Regions from separate parts of the Mesorhizobium sp. WSM1386 genome, predicted to be linked through region 2. Evidence: predicted binding sites of a transcription regulator. Region 2 holds the regulator's gene; the other holds the start of a gene.
What was found. The regulator LexA, encoded in region 2, represses DNA repair genes until DNA is damaged. The targets are predictions, from matches to a motif close to TGTTCNNNNTGTGTTCNG.
Positions count from the first base shown of each region.

Region 1: a site for LexA is predicted at 1,896-1,913, ahead of AC0NIH_RS23785 (DUF3072 domain-containing protein). Genes of this name have one in related genera too.

Region 1 covers NZ_CM148373.1:4,823,572-4,834,064, reverse strand. Annotated here, with positions in the region: gene AC0NIH_RS23795 (hypothetical protein) at 1-554, shown strand, start outside; gene AC0NIH_RS23790 (sunset domain-containing protein) at 574-933, opposite strand; gene AC0NIH_RS23785 (DUF3072 domain-containing protein) at 1,651-1,860, opposite strand; gene AC0NIH_RS23780 (hypothetical protein) at 2,320-2,715, shown strand; gene AC0NIH_RS23775 (hypothetical protein) at 2,947-3,102, shown strand; gene AC0NIH_RS23770 (DUF6894 family protein) at 3,470-3,709, opposite strand; gene AC0NIH_RS23765 (Crp/Fnr family transcriptional regulator) at 3,735-4,463, opposite strand; gene AC0NIH_RS23760 (DUF768 domain-containing protein) at 6,178-6,399, opposite strand; gene AC0NIH_RS23755 (hypothetical protein) at 7,622-7,861, opposite strand; gene AC0NIH_RS23750 (hypothetical protein) at 8,054-8,272, shown strand; gene AC0NIH_RS23745 (DUF1236 domain-containing protein) at 8,324-8,632, shown strand; gene AC0NIH_RS23740 (DUF1236 domain-containing protein) at 8,851-9,150, shown strand; gene AC0NIH_RS23735 (hypothetical protein) at 9,233-9,421, shown strand; gene AC0NIH_RS23730 (hypothetical protein) at 9,776-10,120, opposite strand.
Region 2 covers NZ_CM148373.1:4,007,741-4,018,233, reverse strand. Annotated here, with positions in the region: gene AC0NIH_RS19690 (ABC transporter permease) at 1-327, opposite strand, end outside; gene AC0NIH_RS19685 (ABC transporter ATP-binding protein) at 333-1,112, opposite strand; gene AC0NIH_RS19680 (ABC transporter substrate-binding protein) at 1,171-2,157, opposite strand; gene AC0NIH_RS19675 (GntR family transcriptional regulator) at 2,284-3,081, shown strand; gene lexA (transcriptional repressor LexA) at 3,508-4,260, shown strand; gene AC0NIH_RS19665 (ComEC/Rec2 family competence protein) at 4,254-6,707, opposite strand; gene gltX (glutamate--tRNA ligase) at 6,809-8,233, shown strand; gene gltA (citrate synthase) at 8,419-9,747, shown strand; gene lpxB (lipid-A-disaccharide synthase) at 9,800-10,493, opposite strand, start outside.

The DNA of each region.
Region 1 (10,493 bases), 820 kb from region 2:
GCCGCGATGAGCTCATGGATGCTACAGCCTTCATTCACTCGTTTCTGGTGAGCGTCTACGGCGGTTTGGACAACGTCGCTCGTATTTGGTGTTGGGAAGCCGAAGTGAAAAACGGGAGGGGAAAACCTCTCGCAGACGGGCAAATTGGTCTTGGCCCCAAGCACATCACGGTTCGCGAGAGCTTGTCACACGAGTTGCGAGATTACCTAAAAAGCGCTGATCCTTGGTTCGAATATTTAGCAAACTACCGTCATGCAGTGGCTCACAGGATACCTGTCTACATCCCTCCAAAAACGATTAGCGACGAAGAGGGCAAGGAGTGGCGAAAATTAGAGGAAGGGATTGCCCGAGCTGCGAAAGCTAGGAATTTCGATGAGTATGACTGGCTCTTTGCCGCCCAGAGGGCTCTTGGTCGCTTTGAGCCTGTAATGACACATTCATTTGGAGAAAATGCGAGGCCTGTCTGGCTTCATGGGCAAATGCTTTGCGATTTCTCAACTGTCGTTGAGATTGGCGAACACCTGCTGAAAGAGTTGAATGGGCTAGACATCTGACAGAAACAAACGCATTCGACTATACCTTGGCCTTTCGCCAGCCAGCCCACCAAGCTTCCCATTCGGAGCAGAACCAACGCTCTCCTCGCGCCGGGTTAATGCGTGTGGCCAGATAATACTCTTGACCCGGCACGTGATAGATATGCTCGCCGCGATCGTTGATGTTTCCTTTGATGTCGCAGCCCACTCTGCGCACGGCGACGGAGGTCGTTGATCTGCCGGGATAATGAACGTTTGGAAGAGAGTGGCGGGTGTCTATCGCGACATAAGCGAGGGACGCCGTGCCAAGCAGCGCCAGAGAAACAGGAAGACGAACTCGCAGAAGCGAACGCCACCAAGGTGTTCGCCGTCTAGCCCACGGATGAACAGAATTGCCCATGCCATCTCCCCGAGGGGAGAATGCTTCTGTCAGGCGGAAGAGTCTAGAGAAGGGCTTCATCGTCTGGCGCTGGCTGTTGCTCCTCAACGTAAGCCTGACAACCTTCATTGAAGGATTGGCTATTGCCATCGCAGTCGTTGGCGTCCGAAATACCATTTCGTTCGGCCCAATCGTATCCCGCTTGATGGCCGGGGCAGCCCGCTGTGCAGTCGTAGCCTCGAGCGTCTGCTGCGTCACGGCAGGACAGTCCACAGGCTTAACAACACGATAGCGTCAAAGGCGGCCCACCTGCTCATCGAGGTATACCCGATTGGCGTTTAGAGGGCCCGCACCACTGGGGGGTGATGCGGGCCCGGCCAAGGGTTGCCTTTCCTTGACCAGCGGCGCTAGGCGCTGCCATCGCTGGAACGAGTTCTTGAACCTGAGGTTCTACAAAGGACAAAAAAGCCCGCCATTCATTCACGAGGTCTTGCTCAATCGTGCTGACCCCGGGCGCGGGCAATGCGCCACAGCCGGTCACTTCAGGGTTTAGGCCCGAGGCTACACTGTCACAAACAGTCGCTGTCAACCCAGATGTTACATCGCGCGTGATGGATTATGTTACATCACCTCAGGGCATACCCTGACGTGCAGCTATGACGGTGAGAACGGCACTGGTATTTGCATAAGCGGCACATGGTTGCTCGCGGGGCTCGGAACGGTCGCTCCCAAGTTCCGTTAAAGCTTCAGCTTCGCCCTTAGGGCATCAATTCGCTTGGAGGCCTCTGCTTTGCTGAGATCTTCGACGTAACTTTTGTCGTCGTCCGCCTGTTCACACAATGTTTTGAGGTAGGAAGCCTGCGACGGAGTCATTGGCTCGTCACCAGTCGTCCATTCGTCAGGATCCTTGTTGATGTTATCGCTTTTTTCTCGGGCCGAAGCTTGCATTTCGTTCCTCCATGCGCAGAACGGCAAAACGCGTTTGATCTCCTTTTGTTCCCCATATTCATCAGCGTTATATATTCGACAAGGCAGATTAGGAGATAGCCTGCGAGGCGTGCTATATGGGGGATGAAGATTTCCCCAATGGCCGTTTTTCCGGCCATGCTTGCCGACCCCCCCCCCCACGCCTTCAATGAGATCGTGCTCGCTCGCGCCCTGCGGTCGAGCCTAGCGCAGCAGCGGGCGCTAACGCGTGCTTTGCTTGAGGAACTTGCCTGTGTTCGCATGGAGGTCAGGGACGCCTCTGCCTTCCGCTATCACGTGCGCGCAGACTTCCTCAGCAGCTTTGCTTCGGGGGCACGACAGGCCGGGCCTCCTTCACTTGGTAAAGAACGCACTTTGAATCATTTTGAAACGCGCTTCCAAACAGTGTAGCAATTACCCTTCGCTGGAAGGGACGCCGCGATGGTTTCAACGCAAACAGACATCGCCCGAGCGGCTATCGAAGCCAGCTTCCTGTCGCGACACAATTCCTTGGTCGGAGCCGCCGCACTCCGCCAGGATATGGATCGAACCAGACGGACGATTGCGGTATCACGAGAACTGCTGAAAAGGCTTCGCCAGCGCCAGCGCGATGATGCTCACAAGGTGAGGGCAGATGCAGAACCGGCCCCCACAACCGTGTCCGCATTCGACGCCGACATTATCCGCAAGGTGTTCCACGATATGGTATTGGAAACGGGAGTGCCTGACTGTCAATGGCGGGATCTGGCTAAGAGCTTGGTATTCGAGTTCACCGGGTGCGAGCAGATTAAAGCTGGCTTGGTTGACTGGATTGTCTCAGGCGCTACCCAACTGTAGGGATGAACGGGCAGTGCACTAGCCAACTATTACCTAGTGTGACCTGTCGGTTCCCAGTTTGCGCGCTTTTTGGCCGCTACCAGTCCCGCCAATGGCGTGTGCTGCCGCCGCCGCGAGGTCGACCACTGCAGCATAGACGTTCCATCACTCCATACGATGCGCAAGATTCCTGAGTGCGAAGAGGGAACTCTTCCAGCGTCTCGAAGTTCGGGCTCGCATTGGAGAACCGAGATGCCCATCAATCCAGCTGCCAACGACAATAATCATTCGAGCAAGAAGCCGGTCAAGGCGACCGAAACCACGCTTAAGGATCAAATAGAAGAAGCCAGAGCGCGGCTCAGATACAAAATGGCACGGCGGGCGATGAAACTTAGGGCGAGACACTGAGATGCCGTGGTCGAGCGATGACGGCCGTAACGAGCAGGCAACAGCGGCTGCGGCACTTATTGTAGAAAAAGAAAGGGCCGAACGTGCTGCCAAAACTGCGCGGTTGAAAGAAGCCCGTCTGGCACAGGAGCCAACCGTGCCCTCGCCGATAAGGCGCAACTCAAAAGCTACGAAGAAGGTGCGCCGGATTTTTGTGGCAGGCTAGGAGGTGCATGACTCGCAATCACAACCGCCCAGCAGGAGATATATCTGCGCACCCACGGCTGACCCCGAAAAAGAAGAGCGCAGGTGGCGGCCTGTTGGCAGGCCCAACGATGCCTATGGCGGCTTCACGCGCTCGCACGACCTAGAATGAAACGGGGTAACCTCAAAGCCCGCTCAGCTTCTTCTGAAGGGTGATGCTCAAGCTCAGCAGCCCTTCACCAGTCTCGTCCCTGACGTAGATAGCTAATTGCTGGCCATCGAGATCCTTGAGGGATTCTCGCGCCAGATCTCTGAGTCCTTCTATGCCCTCACGACATGCTCCCTCGATGCCGTCACATTCAATTCCCACCTCGTCTTTCACGAGCTCGTCACGGTCAGCGCTGTCAAAGAAATATCTCGCCATGGAACACCTCTATTGCCACAACGCTTCAGCGGCCCTTTTGGTGCAGATAGGTAGGGTCAAAATCTCCGGCGCGAATGAGCCCTGACCAGTCGGTTGCATGAAAACGCGAGCCCACGGTGGAGATCAGACCGTCGCGTCTAAGGTCCTGGAGCACTCGGTTCACGTGCACTGTGGAAAGGCCAAGCGCATCACCAAGCGCAGCCTGCGTTATCGGAAGGCGGGCCACATGATCTTCAATGCGGCCGACCGCCCGGAGGCGGACAATGAGTTCGCACAAAATGTGAGCCATACGAGTACAGGCATCGCGTCTTCCAACGTTGGTGACCCACTCTCGATAGATCGCCGCATCAATTACTGTCGAGCGCCAAAAAACCCTCATGATGGAGGGGTGCTGGTCGCAAATAGCGCGAAGGGCGTCATGCCGCATGAAGCCTACGCGAGAGCGCATTAAAGGTGTAAAACTGCAGTCCATGACCGACAGGTGCAGTCCATGAAGGTCGGGAATATCGCCGGGAACGAAAAACGAGGTGATCTGGCGTTTGCCATCACCTGTCATTTTAGTCGAGCCTATCAGGCCGTCTAGAACAACAAAGGAAAGCGTCGGCTGGTCGCCGTCGCGCAGAATGTCTGCGTTGGCCTGATATTCCTTCTCCTGAATTGCCACGTTTCCCAAGATCGTAGTGTCTGATGGTCCGAGGTCAGAGATCGTCTGGAGCTTGCGGATCAAAATGTTCGAGGAAGGATTCTGTGCCATCGAGGACCTTATTGGGGTTGGAACCCAACTTACAGCGGGCGCTAATGTTCCGCTGCGCTGCCGAGCAGATGACGGCCGTGGCCAGAAAGCGCGGCCATTCTTGCGACCGAAGCCTTTTTTGCGACAATCGAGATGTCACTATCATAGTTGATTGTGGCTGCTGGTGACCTTGCGTAAGGGACAGCTATCGTAACTGTCCAACAGGGAAACGGTATGTTGTATCCGGGTAGGTTTTTGAGCCGAGCGATATTGAGATGCTGGCCCGAGTTTGTCACATGGTCTGCAAAGAGCACGGCGTATCTCTTAGTTCGCAGAACGGAGAGCGCATAGCTGCGCACGTGCTCAGGCTTTTTATGAATGGTTTGACTGGGCAGAGTGAACTGCTCGACGCTGAAAGGAACTGGGCCAAGCAGCGTTCGGTCCAGCAGATCGATGTCAACTACGCAAACATGAGAGAGGCCGCGTGATACAGCACGGTTGTGGCAGCCGAACACCCGCCGCTACCCGAGATATACGGCGGGGTTGTTCTCCTTCAAGGATGTAGCCGGTTGCTGCAAGGATGAGACGAAGCCCGCCGCGCTCTTAATTGTGGCGGGTTCTCGTTGTCCGCGCTACCCAGCGGTAGGATAGCCGTGCTACATGGGGGATGACATTCCCGCAATGGCCGTTTAGTCGGGCGTGATTCCCGATATTCCGGACGGCTTCAACGAGATCGTGCTGGCGCGCGCTCTACGCGCCAGCCTTGCACACCAGAGGGCGCGAATGCGTGTGTTGCTTGACGAACTTGCCCGCCTGCGCATGGAGGTCAGGGACGCCTCTGCGGTCCGTTACCATGTACGGGCAGACTTTCTCAGCAGCTTTGCTTCGCGGAGCAGCGAGGACCAATTGAGCCCAAGCAAAAATATCAGTTCTCGGGCTTGATCCTCGGTGATCCCGGCCTCTTTGACCAGCCTTTCAATCCATGCAGTAGCCGTGTCGTTTTTGGTCTCACCCATAAGCGAACCTTCGATTTGGCCCGCCTAACAACCACGTAAGTTGAAGGGCGTTCCACCCCTACGATTGACTGTCTGAAAGCGTACGAAGATGAGCCGACAGTTGGAAGTGGCCTCATTGGGGTCCCAGCGCGTGACCGCGCTAAGCGGCTTTTCTAGAAAAGGCCCTGAACGGTTGTGCGAGCGTGAAGGCGTCCGGCCGGACCTAAGTCCCGCCGCCCAAACGCATTGGTCTGAGCTTGGCTTCCGGTAAGGAACTGTCTCGAGAGATCGATGTTGGGTGCGCAGCCGCAGCTACGTCCCTTCCTGCGTCGATTAGGTTCGCTCGTCGTTTCGCTCAGGGGGCGAACCCTAGGCTCAAAAGGGATGAGCGGTAGCGTGGGATGGACCTATGATTTTCTAATCTTCGACCATGGTCACCGGGCTTACCCTGACCGCAGTTTACCGGATGGATCAAAACTCCCCAAAAAGGACTTTCAATGCCCATACCTGACGAGTTGGGGGATGCGGAGCTTGTTTTCGACTGTCCCAAATGCTCACATCCTATTGTAAGGCGAGGGTCATGGTTCAAGGTAATATCCATGTTTCGCTGCGAGACGTGCGATGCTAAGATTCGTCTCGGCTACCCAGACAAGCTAGTGTTGTTCGAACGGCATCGCCATTTGATAAAAATCCCACCAGCGGATGCATCGGCTCTTTGAATGAGATCATAGATCGGTGGACTATTCTGGAATTCCGGCGTCGAAGTGGGCGATGGCTTCCACGAAAATGCGGTAGAGGCTCTCCACATCCTCATCTAGCTCTATCCTCTTGATGCCGACCGCTTTGGCGTCGGCCAAGAGCTTGTGGGTGAGTTCTCCGATTGAGACCGCATCGGGAGGCGCTGTCTCTGGGATGTCGTTAGCAATCCATTTGTGCAGAAAGTTGATGCCGCGTGTGCTCATCTAAAGATCCACCAGCCGCCAAGAGCACAGAACGCGAGCACAACGACTGCGGCCGAGATCAAAATTCCCTTCCGGTTCTCCCACTTTGGTGCAGGGCCGGGTCCCAGCTTCTCGGCATGATCGTTCATATCGAGACAAGCAACGCCGGGAGATTAGGTTCCGCTAATTTGACGCGTTCGGCGAACGGCAGGTGCCGGAGAGGTAAGCTGGACCGCAGCTAGTCGGCTTTGTGCCTATCGCTTAACCTTTGTTATTGCGGTGGTTCTGCCCTGCGGTATTTACGCTGCGCCGCTGCGTCCTATGATCGGTCACCGAGAGCTTCCGAAATTGAGCACGTGAAGGAATCGACCTATTTTGGGTGATGCCGATGCTCGTCATTGTCCATCTTTCGAGTGTCGCGAACGCCGCAGATCAACAGGATGCGATTTGGCCGTGAAAGGAAGCCGACCGAGTATTTCGTTGTTCGATTCTGACATACTCTCCCGGGCTCTTACGTCAGCCGTCCGGGATAGCCCGGACTCCGATTGGAAGGTCCAGGCGCGCGAGCTTGTGCGCCTATACACCGGCAAAAAGTCAGCCGACGGAAATTTGATCGCAGCATTGCTTCATGCCAGTCGCGCCCAGTTGGACTTGGAGGAATCCAAGGCCGGTCGGCCCGGCAAGATTGACTGAATACCTGCACCTGCTCGACGTGCTCTCACCGGGTTCTAGGTGGCGGTTTGATGCGAGGATTGAAATTCAGTGCGGCGGAATTTGACCTCGGGCATCTGAGTCACGAGACAACGTCTTTCTCAGCTGAAAATACGCTCAGCACCAGCGGGTGCACATGGAACAGTTCCAGCAAATCGAAGTTCGGCTCCGAACGGAGACGGACGTGGCGGTGACACAAAATTCCAACGACAATCGAATGCCAGAAAAGAAGCCGTATGGCCGCGCGGGAGAGATGTCGCGCGAGCAGGCGGAAGAAGCAGTCAGATCGCGACGCAGGTACAAGATGGCGAGACGGGCACGGGAGTCGAAGCGAGGCTCGGCCATGCCTCGCATCGTTCCTGTCAGAAGCCAAGAATAGGCCGTTGCCGCTTCCGCTGGTCTGGCTAACTAGAACGCCGCATCAGCCAACTACAGTTCAGCGGCGACAGAGCTACGAGCACGAACCACTCGCTGACGTGCAAACAGTCGAGGGCGCTTGGCTTAAGAAGGATAGCTCGTGAAGAGGACCGTCTTATATTCCATAGCTCAGCGCAAGCCATAGCGCGGGGACAAAGATCAGGCAGATCGCCATCCCAACTACCAATGCGATGGCCTTGCGCTCGGTCCGCCTGACGAGGTCAGCAATGGCTTCATCATCGTCTGCCAAATAGATGCCGTCGAGAGCCGAAAGGAATGCAGGAGCGGCATTATCGTTATCATTTGCAGGGCGGTTTGCGCCGTCACCGGCATCGGATCTCTGGATCAAGGTCAACGCTTCTTGCTCCCACTATTCATGACCGAAACTGGACCTACGGTCGGCGGCCCGGCGGTAACGCATCCGGTCCATACAGGTTGCACCGTAAGACCTCAGTCGGAGCGCTCCGCAGACCTTAGCCCCCCGGCGGAACGCAACGCGGCGGGCAACGTTGATGATCCGTAACCGATTGAAATAGGAGAGGAAATCATGGCCGATGGCCCAACTGTTGTTAATTCGGGAGGTGGCGGCGGCACTGCGGTCGCCGTTGTTCTCGGACTGATCGCAATCGTTGTCTTGCTGATTTTCACCGGCGTCATCAACATTCAAGGTGGAAGCAGCAAGGACATCAACGTCAAGGTTGAGGCGCCAAAAGTGGAAGCGCCAGCCGCACCCTCCAAGCCCTCAGCTCCTGCCCCTGCTGGCTAACGCCACTTGGCACCGCTGAGTTAGCTCCAAATCCTGAGAAGGACTTTCCAAATGAAAAAATTTGTCGTCAGCGCAACAGGCGCTCTCATGCTCATGGCCGGTATCGCCACTTCGTTTGCCGGTGACGTGCTGATCCTCAAGCCTGAGCAGCAGACGGTCGTTCGCGAATATATCCACAAGCAAAAGCTCGCATCGGTCAGCCTCCTAGGCGTGGAACTCAACGTCGGCACCGCGCTTCCTGATACCGTTGAGCTTCACACAATCGACGTCCCCGACGTGAGATACAAGTACACCGTCGTTGGCGATCATGCAGTGCTCGTAGATCCCGATACGCGCAAGGTCGTGCAAATCATCGAGTGATCCTATCCACCACGTGGAGGCCGCCCGCCGCTTGTTGAGGAGCGGCGGGCGTACTTTGTGAGGCAGCCGCCGGTGCCATTGGGTAGACAGCTCGAGGGGCGCCTTTGGTCCCGGCTCAGACTGAAGTCCTGTAGGGGAACATTTAGCCTAGCTCCCTGTTCGGTCGGCTGGCGCACAGAAGATCATCGCTGTCGCCAGATCACTTGAGGAGATAAACTATGAGGATGCACCTTTCCAGCGTCGCTGCGGGGCTCTTGCTGTTAGCCAGCGTCGGTTCGGTTGCGGCACAAGATGTTGTTATCACGCCGGAACAGGACACCGTCGTGCGCGAGTACGTGAAAAAGCAACCGATGGCTTCTGTTAAGGTTCCGGGTGTGGAGTTGAATGTCGGCACGGCCCTGCCAGACACGGTCGAACTCCACGAGGTTCCCAATGTTAAGTACCGGTATGTGGTGATCGACAACCGCACCGTTTTGGTAGACCCGAGCACCCGCAAAATCGTGAAAGTCTACGACTGAAAATTGAACTGGTCGGCAACCCGCCGCTCGCCATGGCGGCGGGTTGCGCATGTCAGCTTGCCACTCACCGGGACAATGAAAGATGATGAATCTTGAAGCCGAGACGTCGCAAGCCCTCTTTGCGCGCCTTGCTGATCTCCAAGCAAAAATGCGGGAAGGACGTAAAGCGAAGGTGAAGGCCTCCCAAAAGGTCGCAGCGGACGAAGATCGCAGCCAGACTGATGGTGACAACCTGAAGGCGAGGGTAGACCGAGCAACACCGCTGTCCTGACGAACCAAAGTCATCGAGTACTCTTCAAAGAGATAGATCGCGGACGATGGTGGCAAAATGTCTAGCTCGCGCAGCCGCGACCGATCAGTCGCTGACGGAGGTTCCATGGTTGGTAGCGGTGAAAGCAGGGGCACGAAGCTGAAACGGCTCGCCTCGTCCGTCCCAAAGCATGAATTCGAATTTCTGATGAAGCTTGGCAAAATGACCCGCGAGGAAACCTTGGCGTTGATCGAAAAATACGACGGCGACCGGACTGAAATTTACGCCGATCTGGCGCGCAACGCCGCTCGGCGAGCTTAACCGAGCCGTTGCTGCGCGGGATTTCCTAGCGCGTCAGGTCCAATGTCCGACCTGTCAGTACGGGCAAACCCGAACGCGTTCCTGCACCCGGTGGTGATGACGCCAATGCCTCACCCACCTCACGTGGCAACGGCCATAGTGCCGATGCCGGTAGTAGTAGCGATGCGGGTAGGGGGCAACGTAGCCGGGATAGTAATCGCGATAGCGGGGGCCGTAATAGCGGCCGCCATAATCGTAAAACGGGCCGCCGCCGTAGAAGGGGCCACCGCCGAATGGGCCGATGCCGCCGAACGGACCAAAAACGCCCATGCCGGGGCCGAAGAACTGTGCATCCGCAGGCATGACCGTGACTGCGGCCGAGGCGACGGCAAGCACCGAAGCAAGTAGCAGGTTTCTCATAGCAACCTCCCCAGAGAGCCGATCACCCGGTAAACCTCCGTAGGAGCCGTATGTTCCCAATCGCTAATATTCTCTGCGCGAGCTAATCTCACTTGCGGACTTCACGCAAAGAAAAAAAGGCCTAGAGCAAAAAGGTAGACCGCCGAGACGCGCGCCACGCCTGGATGCCACCTTCAGCGAAGTCTGCAGCTGTTCAAAGCGGCGCCGCTCCGGGTGCCCCGTCCTAGGAGCAACCCGAAAGGATGATGCCCGGCTTGCCTCGATGGCGGCGTAGGATTCGGCTCTTGCTTTAGCAAGCCGGGCTATGCGTCGGCTATGGGGCTAGTTGGGGGTATTTCAGCCGAGGCGACTGAAGAATGTCCGATTTGCAACA
Region 2 (10,493 bases):
GCTGTAGAGCATCGTCATCATCAGGATACCGGCAAGCAGCGTGTGGATACGGAAGCGCAGATGGATGAAGGCGGTGCAGCAGCCCGCCGCGAAACCCACGATGAATGCGACCAGGATGCCGGTCACCGGCGCTGCTCCGGCAGCCAAAAGCACGCCGCAGACGCAGCCGCCCAGCGGAAACGCGCCTTCGCTGGTGAGATCGGGAAAATTCAGCATGCGAAACGGGATCATGATGCCGAGCACGACAAAGGCCAGGATCAGGCTTTGCGCCAGGGTGACCGGCATGATCGCGATGAAGCTGGAGAGAACTTCCTCAATAAAGCCCATGGGGATCAGCTCGCCAACAACATGCGGTCGGTCTTGACGGAAAAATGGCCGATCAGATCGATAACCGTGACCCTAGCCTTTTCCTCGCCGGTGACTTCCAGCAGGACCCGGCCCGCGTCGAGCATGATCACCCGGCTGCCATAGTCGACGGCGTGCTGCATGTTGTGGGTCACCATCAGTGTGGTCAGCTTCAGCGCGCTGACGGCGCGCACCGTCGCCTGCATGACGATCTCGGCCGTACGCGGGTCGAGCGCCGCGGTATGTTCGTCGAGCAGTAATAAATCAGGTGATCCGCCGACCGCCATGATCAGCGACAGGGACTGCCTCTGTCCGCCCGAGAGCAGGTCCACGCGCGTGTCGAGGCGATTTTCAAGACCGAGGCCCAATATCGACAGCCGCTCCTTGTAGGAGGCGAGCCGTGTGGCGTTCAGCCCTTGCCGCAAGGTGCGCTTGTGGCTGCGCAGATCGGCAAGCAGCATGTTCTCCGCCACCGTCATGCTGGCGGCGGTGCCGCGCATCGGATCCTGGAAGACCCGCGCCAATTTGGCGGCGCGCTTGTGCACCGGCATGTTTGTCACATCGGCGCCGTTGATCAGGATCTTGCCGGAATCGAGGATCAGAGCTCCGGAAATGGCGTTGAGCATGCTGCTCTTGCCGGCTCCGTTGGAGCCGATGACGATGCCGAACTCGCCAGTCGCCAATGACAGGCTGAGGCTGTCCAGCGCGATCTTTTCGTCGGCCTGGCCCCTGTAGAATACTTTGCGCGCGGATCGGATCTCGAGCATCGTTCCTCCCTGACCTGAAGGGTGACGGCGCCCCCGCCGTCACCCTTCAGTCCCGATATCAGTCGACGATGCAGCCGCAATCGGCCATCGAAGCCGGTATCTCGATGCCGAACGCGGCCATCGCCTTGCGGGAAATCGTTGCCATGTGATCCGTGTAGGCCGGGCGCGATGGCGCGATCGTTTTCGGATCCTTGCCCTTGAGGATCTCGGCGGCGATGTTGCCGGCGTTGACGCCGACCTGCGTGTAATTGACCGCGAAGCTTGCCGGTACGGTGCCGTTGCGGACCGCGCTGTCATCGGAGTTGACGACCGGGATGCCGGCCTGGCGAGCGGCCGCGGAGACGGCGGCGATCGCCGGCTGGATCAGGTTCGAAGCCGGGCCGTAGATGACGTCGGCCTTGCCGGCGAGCGAGGCGATGCGCTGCTGGATGTCATTGACGTTGTCGATGCCGACCTCCACGACCTCGAAACCGGCCGCGGGCGCCGCCGCCTTGATCTTTTCGACCAGGGCAACGTCATTGGCCTCGCCTGGATTGTACGGCACGCCGAAGCGCTTGGCGTTCGGCAACAGCTTCTTGGTGAAGGCCATTACGGCGGCGACATCCTGCAGGTCGCTGGCGCCGGTCATGCCTTCGTCTCCCGCGTCCCACGACGGTACCAGCTTGGCCGCCACCGGATCGGTGACCGCGGCAAAGACGATCGGAATGCCGGAGCCCGCGAGTGCCTTCTTGGCGATCTGCGAGACCGGCGTGGTGATGGTGTAGATCAGCTTGGGCTGCTCGGCCTGCAGCTTGGCGATCATCTGCGGCACCAGCGATGCATCGAAATTAGTATGGCTCTCCGTGTAGACGACGTCCTTGCCCTCGACGAAGCCATTGTCCGTCAGCGCCTTCTTGAAGCCGGCTATGGCGGCGTTCAATTGCGGATGCTCGCCGAAATTGGCGATGCCGATACGGATCTGATCGGCCGCGGCGCTGCCGGCGCTGACCATCAATGCACCGGCCAGGGCCAATCCCGACAGCCAAGCGGACTTCGACTTCAACATCATTTCCTCCCAGATTTGATCAGCGCCGCTTCGGGGCACCTCCAGCGATCATGGTCAGTCCATCGGCGCATGTCAAACATTATATATAATTCTTGCCATCACTCGCCATCATATATAATTTCTCCAATGGCAGAGAACGAATGGATCGCGATGCAGGACCAGAAGAACTCCACCAAGACGGAAGCTGCTTACCAGCTTCTGCGGCGCGATATCCTCACCACCCGTCTCATGCCGGGCGCCCCGCTCAAGCTCAGCGCCCTGCGCGGCACCTATGGAGTTGGCTGGACGCCGCTGCGCGAAGCGTTGTCGCGCCTCGAAGCCGAACGCCTGGTCACCGCCATCAGCAATCGCGGCTTTGCGGTCGCCCCCGTGTCCCGCGCCGAACTTGAGGATCTGGCGCGCGCGAGGATGGTCGTCGAGATACCGCTCTTCCAGGAATCGATGGAGAACGGCGGCCGGAAATGGGAAGACGCGGTTGTCACCGCGCACTACCGGCTCGCCCGCTGCAAGACCGCGGTGGACGATCCCTCGGATGCCGCCGTCGACCAGTGGGACGAGAACCACGAGGCTTTTCACGCGGCGCTGCTGAGTGCCGCGACGTCCAGCTGGCTGTTGCGGTTTCGCTCGACGATCTCGGACCAGCTGCGCCGGCATCATCGCTTTCTTGGGCTGGCGCCGACATTGCGAGCCGCGGCCGGCCTCAAGGATGGCTACGAAGAGGCCATGAACGCGCTGCGCGGGGCGATGGCGATCGAGCACCACACGGCGATCATGGAAGCCGCCCTGGACCTCGACGTCGAGCGGGCAAAAGCGCTGATGACGGCCCACATCGGCTATACGCTGCACGTCTATGTCCACAGCGAGGACGGCGACGCGAACAAGGACGTCGCGCGCGCCGGCAGCTTGAAAGCGGTTGCCGGATGATTCGGCACCTCCTCATCGTCCGACGCTCGACGAGATTGCAGAAGCCGCGATCGGTACCTGCTTCCAAACCGGCGATTGTTGGCGTTTTGATTTCGTTTCGTTCACGGCAGGCAAGCCGATCGCAGGCGCGAAAATCGGCCTCGCCAGGGTCTGCCGTCGGCTGATGCCGAGCCATGTCGCAAGACTGGCCGCAGGCTATTAACCAAGACATTTCAATGCGGGCGACGGGCGGCAACGGGCGAAAATCCCCGATTTCCGGCCTGTCCGGCCCTGCAAATGATTACGGCCCTCTTACCAAATTCACTAAACTTTAAACGGTTGCAGAACACAACTGGAACAGATAGTGTTTGTTCTGGGTTTGTTTTTTCGATTCTGGATCAGAACCATTCTGGATCAAAACCTTGTCCAGATGCCTTGGGGGCCGCCATGCTGACACGCAAGCAACATGAACTCTTGATGTTCATTCATGAACGGCTCAAGGAAAGCGGTATTCCGCCCTCCTTCGACGAGATGAAAGAGGCGCTCGACCTCGCCTCCAAATCAGGGATCCATCGCTTGATCACGGCGCTGGAGGAACGCGGCTTCATTCGCCGGCTGCCCAACCGGGCGCGTGCGCTGGAAGTGCTGCGGCTGCCCGATTCGATCGCGCCGGGCCTCAACGCGGCGAAGAAATTCTCTCCAAGTGTCATCCAGGGAAGTCTCGGCCAAGGCGGTCTCGGTCAGGGCAGCCTCGGCCGCCAGATCAAGCCGGCACCGTCGCGCTTTGCCGCTGCCGGCAACGACGACGATGCGGTTCCAGCGGTGTCCATCCCGGTCATGGGTCGCATCGCTGCCGGTGTGCCCATCGATGCCATCCAGCATCAGACGCATACCATCTCGGTGCCGCCGGACATGATCATGGGCGGCGAGCACTATGCGCTGGAGGTCAAGGGCGACTCGATGATCGAGGCCGGCATCTTCGATGGCGACACGGTCATTATCCGCAACGCCGATACGGCGAGCCCGGGCGAGATCGTCGTGGCCTTGGTCGACGAGGAGGAAGCGACCCTGAAGCGGTTCCGCCGCAAGGGTGCCTCGATTGCGCTTGAAGCCGCCAATCCGGCCTACGAGACGCGCATCTTCGGGCCGGACAGGGTCAAGGTGCAGGGCAAGCTCGTCGGGCTGATCAGGCGCTACTGAGCCGGCACGGCACTTGGCTTGTCAGGTTTGCGATAGGGCTGCAGGCCCCTCGCCTCGCGCGAAAATTTTCGCTGCGCGTGCCAGGGCCGATACGGGCTGTCCACCGCGAAGCTGATGGTTGGCGGACCGGTGGCCGATTGGCGGTCGAAGAAGATGGCCGCGCTGCCCTTGCGGGCGAGCTGCCGTTTGGTGACGACGAGAACCAGCGGATTGTGGCAGGCGTCGTAGGCCGTTGCGTCATTGACGATGATCAGGTCGGCGAAGCCACAGGCCTTCCAGGTATCCTTGCGGTCTTCGACATGCGCTATGATCGCACCGGACGGGTGCCTGGCGAGACAGACACCGTCGGTGCAATAGAACGGCGCTCCCGGCGGCAGGCTGACGGCATCGGCAATATCGAATTGTCCATCCGCCTTGTCGAACATCTCCGGCAGGATAATGGTTTCGGATCTCAGCGCGCGTTTCCAGTTGTCGACGGTGAATTCGTTCGGCCGGGCCCGGCTGACCGCGAGTTCGCCACCGCCGATCGGCAGCGCGACCAGCCGCGCGTCTTCCGAGACCAGCACATCCGGCGTGCGCGTGTCGGACACCACCAGCAAGCCGGCGAGCGCGAATGGAAGCGCTGCAAGCCGCAGCCACGTCGTCGCCATCGTCGCGATGACCAGGGCAATTGCCACCAGCAGAACGGATTGCTGTGAGATGAGCCCGACCGCATCGACCGGAGAGCGTTCCGATATCCACGCCGAAATGGCGATCATCGCGGTCAGGCCCTTGCCCATCAAGTAAAGGGATGGCGCATCCAGGCCGAACGGCATCAGCAGCGCGCTGGCAACGGCCAGGAACATCACGACTGAGACGATCGGCATGACGGCCAGATTGGCGAACAGGCTGAGCGGCGACACCCGCTGGAAATGCCAGATGGCAAACAGCGCCGTGGCGCTGCCGGCGATGATGGAGGTCATGGCCAATCCGCCTGTCGCCAGCAGGAATTTTCGCGTCAGGAAGCCGGGCAAGGAGCGCTTCGGCGGCGGTGGCCTCGTTTTTCCCGCCCGGTGATCCGCCCAGCCGGCATAGGCGCCAACCAGGGCCGCGGTCGCGGCGAACGACATCTGGAAGCTCGGTCCGACCACCTCATGCGGGGAAACCAGGATGACGGCGATCGCCGAGATCGCCAGATTGCGCATGGTCAGCGCCGCGCGATCGAACAGGACGGCAATCAGCATCACCGCCAGCATGATGAAGCTGCGCTCGGCGGCGACGACGACGCCGGAGATGACGAGATAGGCGGCGATCGACAACAGTGCGGCCGCGGCCGCGTATTTCTTCACCGGCCGGCGCGCGGAAAAGTCCGGGAACAGCGCGAAGGCGCCGCGCAGGAGCCCCATGATGGTGCCGGCGACCAGCGCCATGTGCAGTCCCGATATGGAGATGATGTGATAGATGCCGGTGCGCCGCATCGCTTCGTTGATTTCGTCGGGGATGCCGGCGCGCACGCCGACGATCAACGCCGCCGCGATCTCGCCTTCTGCGCCGCCGACGCTGCCCCTGATATGGTCGGCAATGGCTTCGCGGGCGTTCTGTATCGCTGATGAAAGGCGGGCCGACAGCGGCATGCCAGCGTCGTCGGCTGCAACGACTTTTGGATTGCCGAGAAAGAACCCGCTGCCACCGATGCCGGCGAAATAGCTGTCGAAGGAGAAATCATAGCTGTCCGGCCGCACCGGACCGGTCGGCGGCAACAGCTTGGCATAGCCGGTAATAAGGGAGCCGGCGGTCATTTCCGGCGGTATCTTGCGTGCCGAAAGCCGGACCCTTTCCGGCGCGTAGCGCAGTTTCGGCCGGGCGGTCGACGTCACGTCGATGGTAAGCCGGATGCGGCCGGTCTCCATCTCTTCGATCGAGACCACGCGGCCGCTCAGTTGCGTCGAGATTTCCGAGCCCAGCATCTGGGTTCCCGTGCGCCACGTCTCGACCTTGGCGGCGAGCAAGCCAAGCGCGCACAGCAATGCCGCCGTCAGGAACAGATGGGTTTTCGGCCACGAGCGCGAGACAATCGCCAGGAAGCCCATGAGGGCCACCACCGCGACAGGTCTGGCAAAATCCGGTTCGGCCGCCAGCGAAAAATAGCCGATCGCGCCGATTGCAAGGCAAACCGGCACCAGCAGGAAGCCCATGCCGCGGTCAAGCTCCAGCTCCGCCGCCGCAGTGATGCCGTTGCGCAGGCGCGGCAATGACAGCCGGCCGAGTTGCCGGCGCACACGCACGATCCTGCCGGCCGGCGACGGAATTGGCGCGGGGATATCCGGTGCGGGCTGGTTGCCGGAACCCGGCACGAGAGGCGATTGCGTCGGCAGCGAGGCCGGCAGCGGCATCGCAAACAGGGACCGCTCGCTGACGCCAACAATGGCGTCCTCGCCCTGATCCGAGCCCCGGCTTCGTCCAGCCATTGGGTCTGCCCCTTGCACCCCTGACGCCCTATGCTACATGAACGCGCGACGCGCGAAAGTCCGCGCACCCACACCCGCCCCAGACGCTTCCCGAGAGTTCCATGTCCGACAAGGTCGTCACCCGTTTTGCCCCCTCGCCCACCGGCTACCTGCACATAGGCGGCGCGCGCACGGCGCTGTTCAACTGGCTGTACGCAAAGCACACCGCCGGCACGATGCTGCTGCGCATCGAGGACACCGATCGCGAGCGTTCGACCGAGGCGGCGACGGCGGCGATCCTGGACGGCCTCACCTGGCTCGGTCTGAGCTGGGATGGCGAGGCGGTTTCGCAGTTCGAGCGCGCGCCGCGCCACCGCGAGGTGGCCGAGGAGCTGGTGCGCCTGGGCAAGGCCTATTACAGCTACGAGACTCCCGCCGAGCTCGAGGCGATGCGCGAGGCGGCGCGCGCCAAGGGCCTGCCGCCGCGCTACAACGGCCAGTGGCGCGATCGTGATCCGTCCGAGGCACCGCCCGGCGTCAAGGGCGCCATCCGTGTCAAGGCGCCGACCGAGGGCGAGACCGTGGTGCACGACCGCGTGCAGGGCGAGGTGCGCTTCCCCAACAAGGATCTCGACGACTTCATCATCCTGCGCTCCGACGGCAACCCGACCTACATGCATGCCGTCGTCGTTGACGACCACGACATGGGCATCACCCACATCATCCGTGGCGACGACCACCTGACCAATGCCGCCCGCCAGACCGTGATCTACAACGCCATGGGTTGGGATGTGCCGTCGATGTCGCACATCCCGCTGATCCATGGCGCCGATGGTGCCAAGCTGTCGAAGCGGCACGGCGCGCTTGGCGTCGAAGCCTACCGCGCCATGGGCTACCTGCCAGAGGCACTGCTCAACTATCTGGCGCGCCTGGGCTGGAGCCATGGCGACGACGAGATCATGTCGATCAAGGACATGGTGTCCTGGTTCGACATAGGCGACGTCAACAAGGGCGCGGCCCGTTTCGATTTCGCCAAGCTGGAGGCGATCAACGGCGCCCATATGCGCCGCATGGCCGATGCCGAACTCTTGGACATCTTCATCGCCACCTTGCCCTACCTCGAGGGTGGCCCGGCGATGGCCGCGCGCCTCGACGACCGCAACAAGGCGCAACTGCTGGCAGCGCTTCCCGGCTTGAAGGAGCGCGCCAAGACGCTGGTCGAGCTCGTCGACGGCGCCGCCTTCCTGTTTGCCACGCGGCCGCTGCCGATCGACGACAAGGCGGCACTCCTGCTCAACGACGATGCCCGCAAGATCCTGCGCGGCGCTCACGAAGCTTTGAACGCGCTGTCGGGCGACTGGACGGCCGCGGCCGCGGAGGCCGCGATCCGCGACTACGCGCTGGCCGGTGGCCACAAGCTTGGCGCCGTGGCGCAGCCTCTGCGGGCCGCCCTGACTGGCAAAAGCACCTCGCCAGGCGTGTTCGATGTGCTTGCCGTGCTGGGGCGCGAGGAGAGCCTGGCGCGCATAGCCGATCAAATCGATTAGGAGCAAACTGGCCCAAGAAGATTGGCATTGAAAGGCGGGTTTCGCAGTGCAACATTAGGCCCTGGCCCAATCTGGCACGCACCCTCCTGAAATGCGGTGGCGAATACGCGCATTGCGGTGATTTCGACGTGTCGCTCTGCAGAAATTTGCCTTCGCCGGCATGAGGAAACGAGAAGGAGTTTGCAATGACCGAAGCTGCGACAAAACTGGAATTTGGCGGCAAGACCCAAGAGGCCACGGCAAAGCTGGAATTCGGCGGCAAGACTCATGAGTTCAAGGTGCGAAGCGGTTCCGTCGGGCCCGACGTCATCGACATCGCTTCGCTCTACAGCACCACCGGTGCCTTCACCTACGATCCGGGCTTCACCTCGACGGCGAGCTGCGAGTCGGAGATCACCTTCATCGATGGCGATGCCGGCATTCTCCTGCACCGCGGCTATCCGATCGACCAGTTGGCCGAACACGGCGATTTCCTCGAAGTCTGCTATCTCCTGCTCTACGGCGAACTGCCGACCAAGGCGCAGAAGGACGATTTCGATTACCGCGTAACGCGCCACACCATGGTGCACGAGCAGATGTCGCGCTTCTTCACCGGCTTCCGCCGCGATGCGCACCCGATGGCGGTGATGTGCGGTGTGGTCGGCGCGCTGTCGGCCTTCTATCACGATTCCACCGACATCTCCGACCCGTACCAGCGCATGGTTGCCTCCATGCGGCTGATCGCCAAGATGCCGACGATCGCGGCCATGGCCTACAAGTACCACATCGGCCAGCCCTTCATTTACCCGAAGAACGATCTCGGTTTCGCGGCCAACTTCCTGCATATGTGCTTCGCCGTGCCGTGCGAGGAATACAAGATCAACCCGGTGCTGGCACGCGCCATGGAGCGCATCTTCATCCTGCATGCCGATCACGAGCAGAACGCCTCGACCTCGACCGTTCGCCTCGCCGGCTCTTCGGGCGCCAACCCGTTCGCCTGCATCGCCGCCGGCATCGCTTGCCTGTGGGGTCCGGCCCATGGCGGCGCCAACGAAGCGGCGCTCAACATGCTGGGCGAGATCGGCCATGTCGATCACATCCCGGAATTCATCGCCCGCGCCAAGGACAAGGACGATCCGTTCCGGCTGATGGGCTTCGGCCACCGCGTCTACAAGAACTACGATCCGCGCGCCAAGATCATGCAGAAGACGGCGCATGAGGTTCTGGGCGAACTCGGCATCAAGGACGATCCGCTGCTCGACATCGCCATGGAGCTGGAAAAGATCGCGCTGACCGATTCCTACTTCATCGAGAAGAAGCTCTACCCGAACGTCGACTTCTACTCCGGCATCACGCTGAAGGCGCTGGGCTTCCCCACCACCATGTTCACCGTGCTGTTCGCTGTCGCCCGCACCGTCGGCTGGATCGCGCAGTGGAAGGAAATGATCGAGGATCCGCGCCAGAAGATCGGCCGTCCGCGCCAGCTCTACACCGGTGCACCGGAGCGCGACTACGTGCCGATCGCGAAAAGGTAGGGAATAGAATAGGGAATAGGCAGTAGGGAATAAGATGCCTGCTGCCTACTGCCTACAGCCTACTGCCTACTGCCTTCTTCATGCACCCCATCACCACCTCCGCGGCGATCTCGCCTGAAGGCTTGTCCGTGGCCATGCGCCTGACAACTTCAGCAAAGCCGTCCTTTTGCCAGCTACGGTAGGCGGTGTCCGAAAACAGCGCCTCTAGCTGCCGCGCCAGATAGCGTGGCCGCACATACTGGTTGTAGTGCTCCGGCACGATCGCCTGGTCGGCGATGAGATTGGGCAAGGCGGCACTCCACACCCTGACCAGGCCCTGGACCATGCGCATCACCGGATCGAGCCGGTAACACGAGATCGTCGGCACGCCCGACAACGCGAGTTCCAGCGACACCGTTCCAGACGCGATCAGCGCGGCATCGGCCTTGCCGAAGGCCTGCCATTTGCGCTCGGGATCGAGAATGATTTCCGGCTCCTGGTCCCAGCGCGCCACCGAGGCCCTGACCAGGTCGGCGACATGCGGCACTGTCGGCAACAGCAGACGCAGTTGATGTCCGCGTTGCCGCAGGATCGAGACCGTCTCGCCGAACGGTTCGATCAGCCGGCTCACCTCACCGCGCCGCGAACCGGGCAAGACGAGCAGCGTCTTGATGCGATCTCCCGAGAGGTCGCGCGGCTGGGTTTGCGCTCTCGCAGCGCTGAGTACGCCCGGATCATGCGCAAGGCGATGTCCGACATAGGTGCCC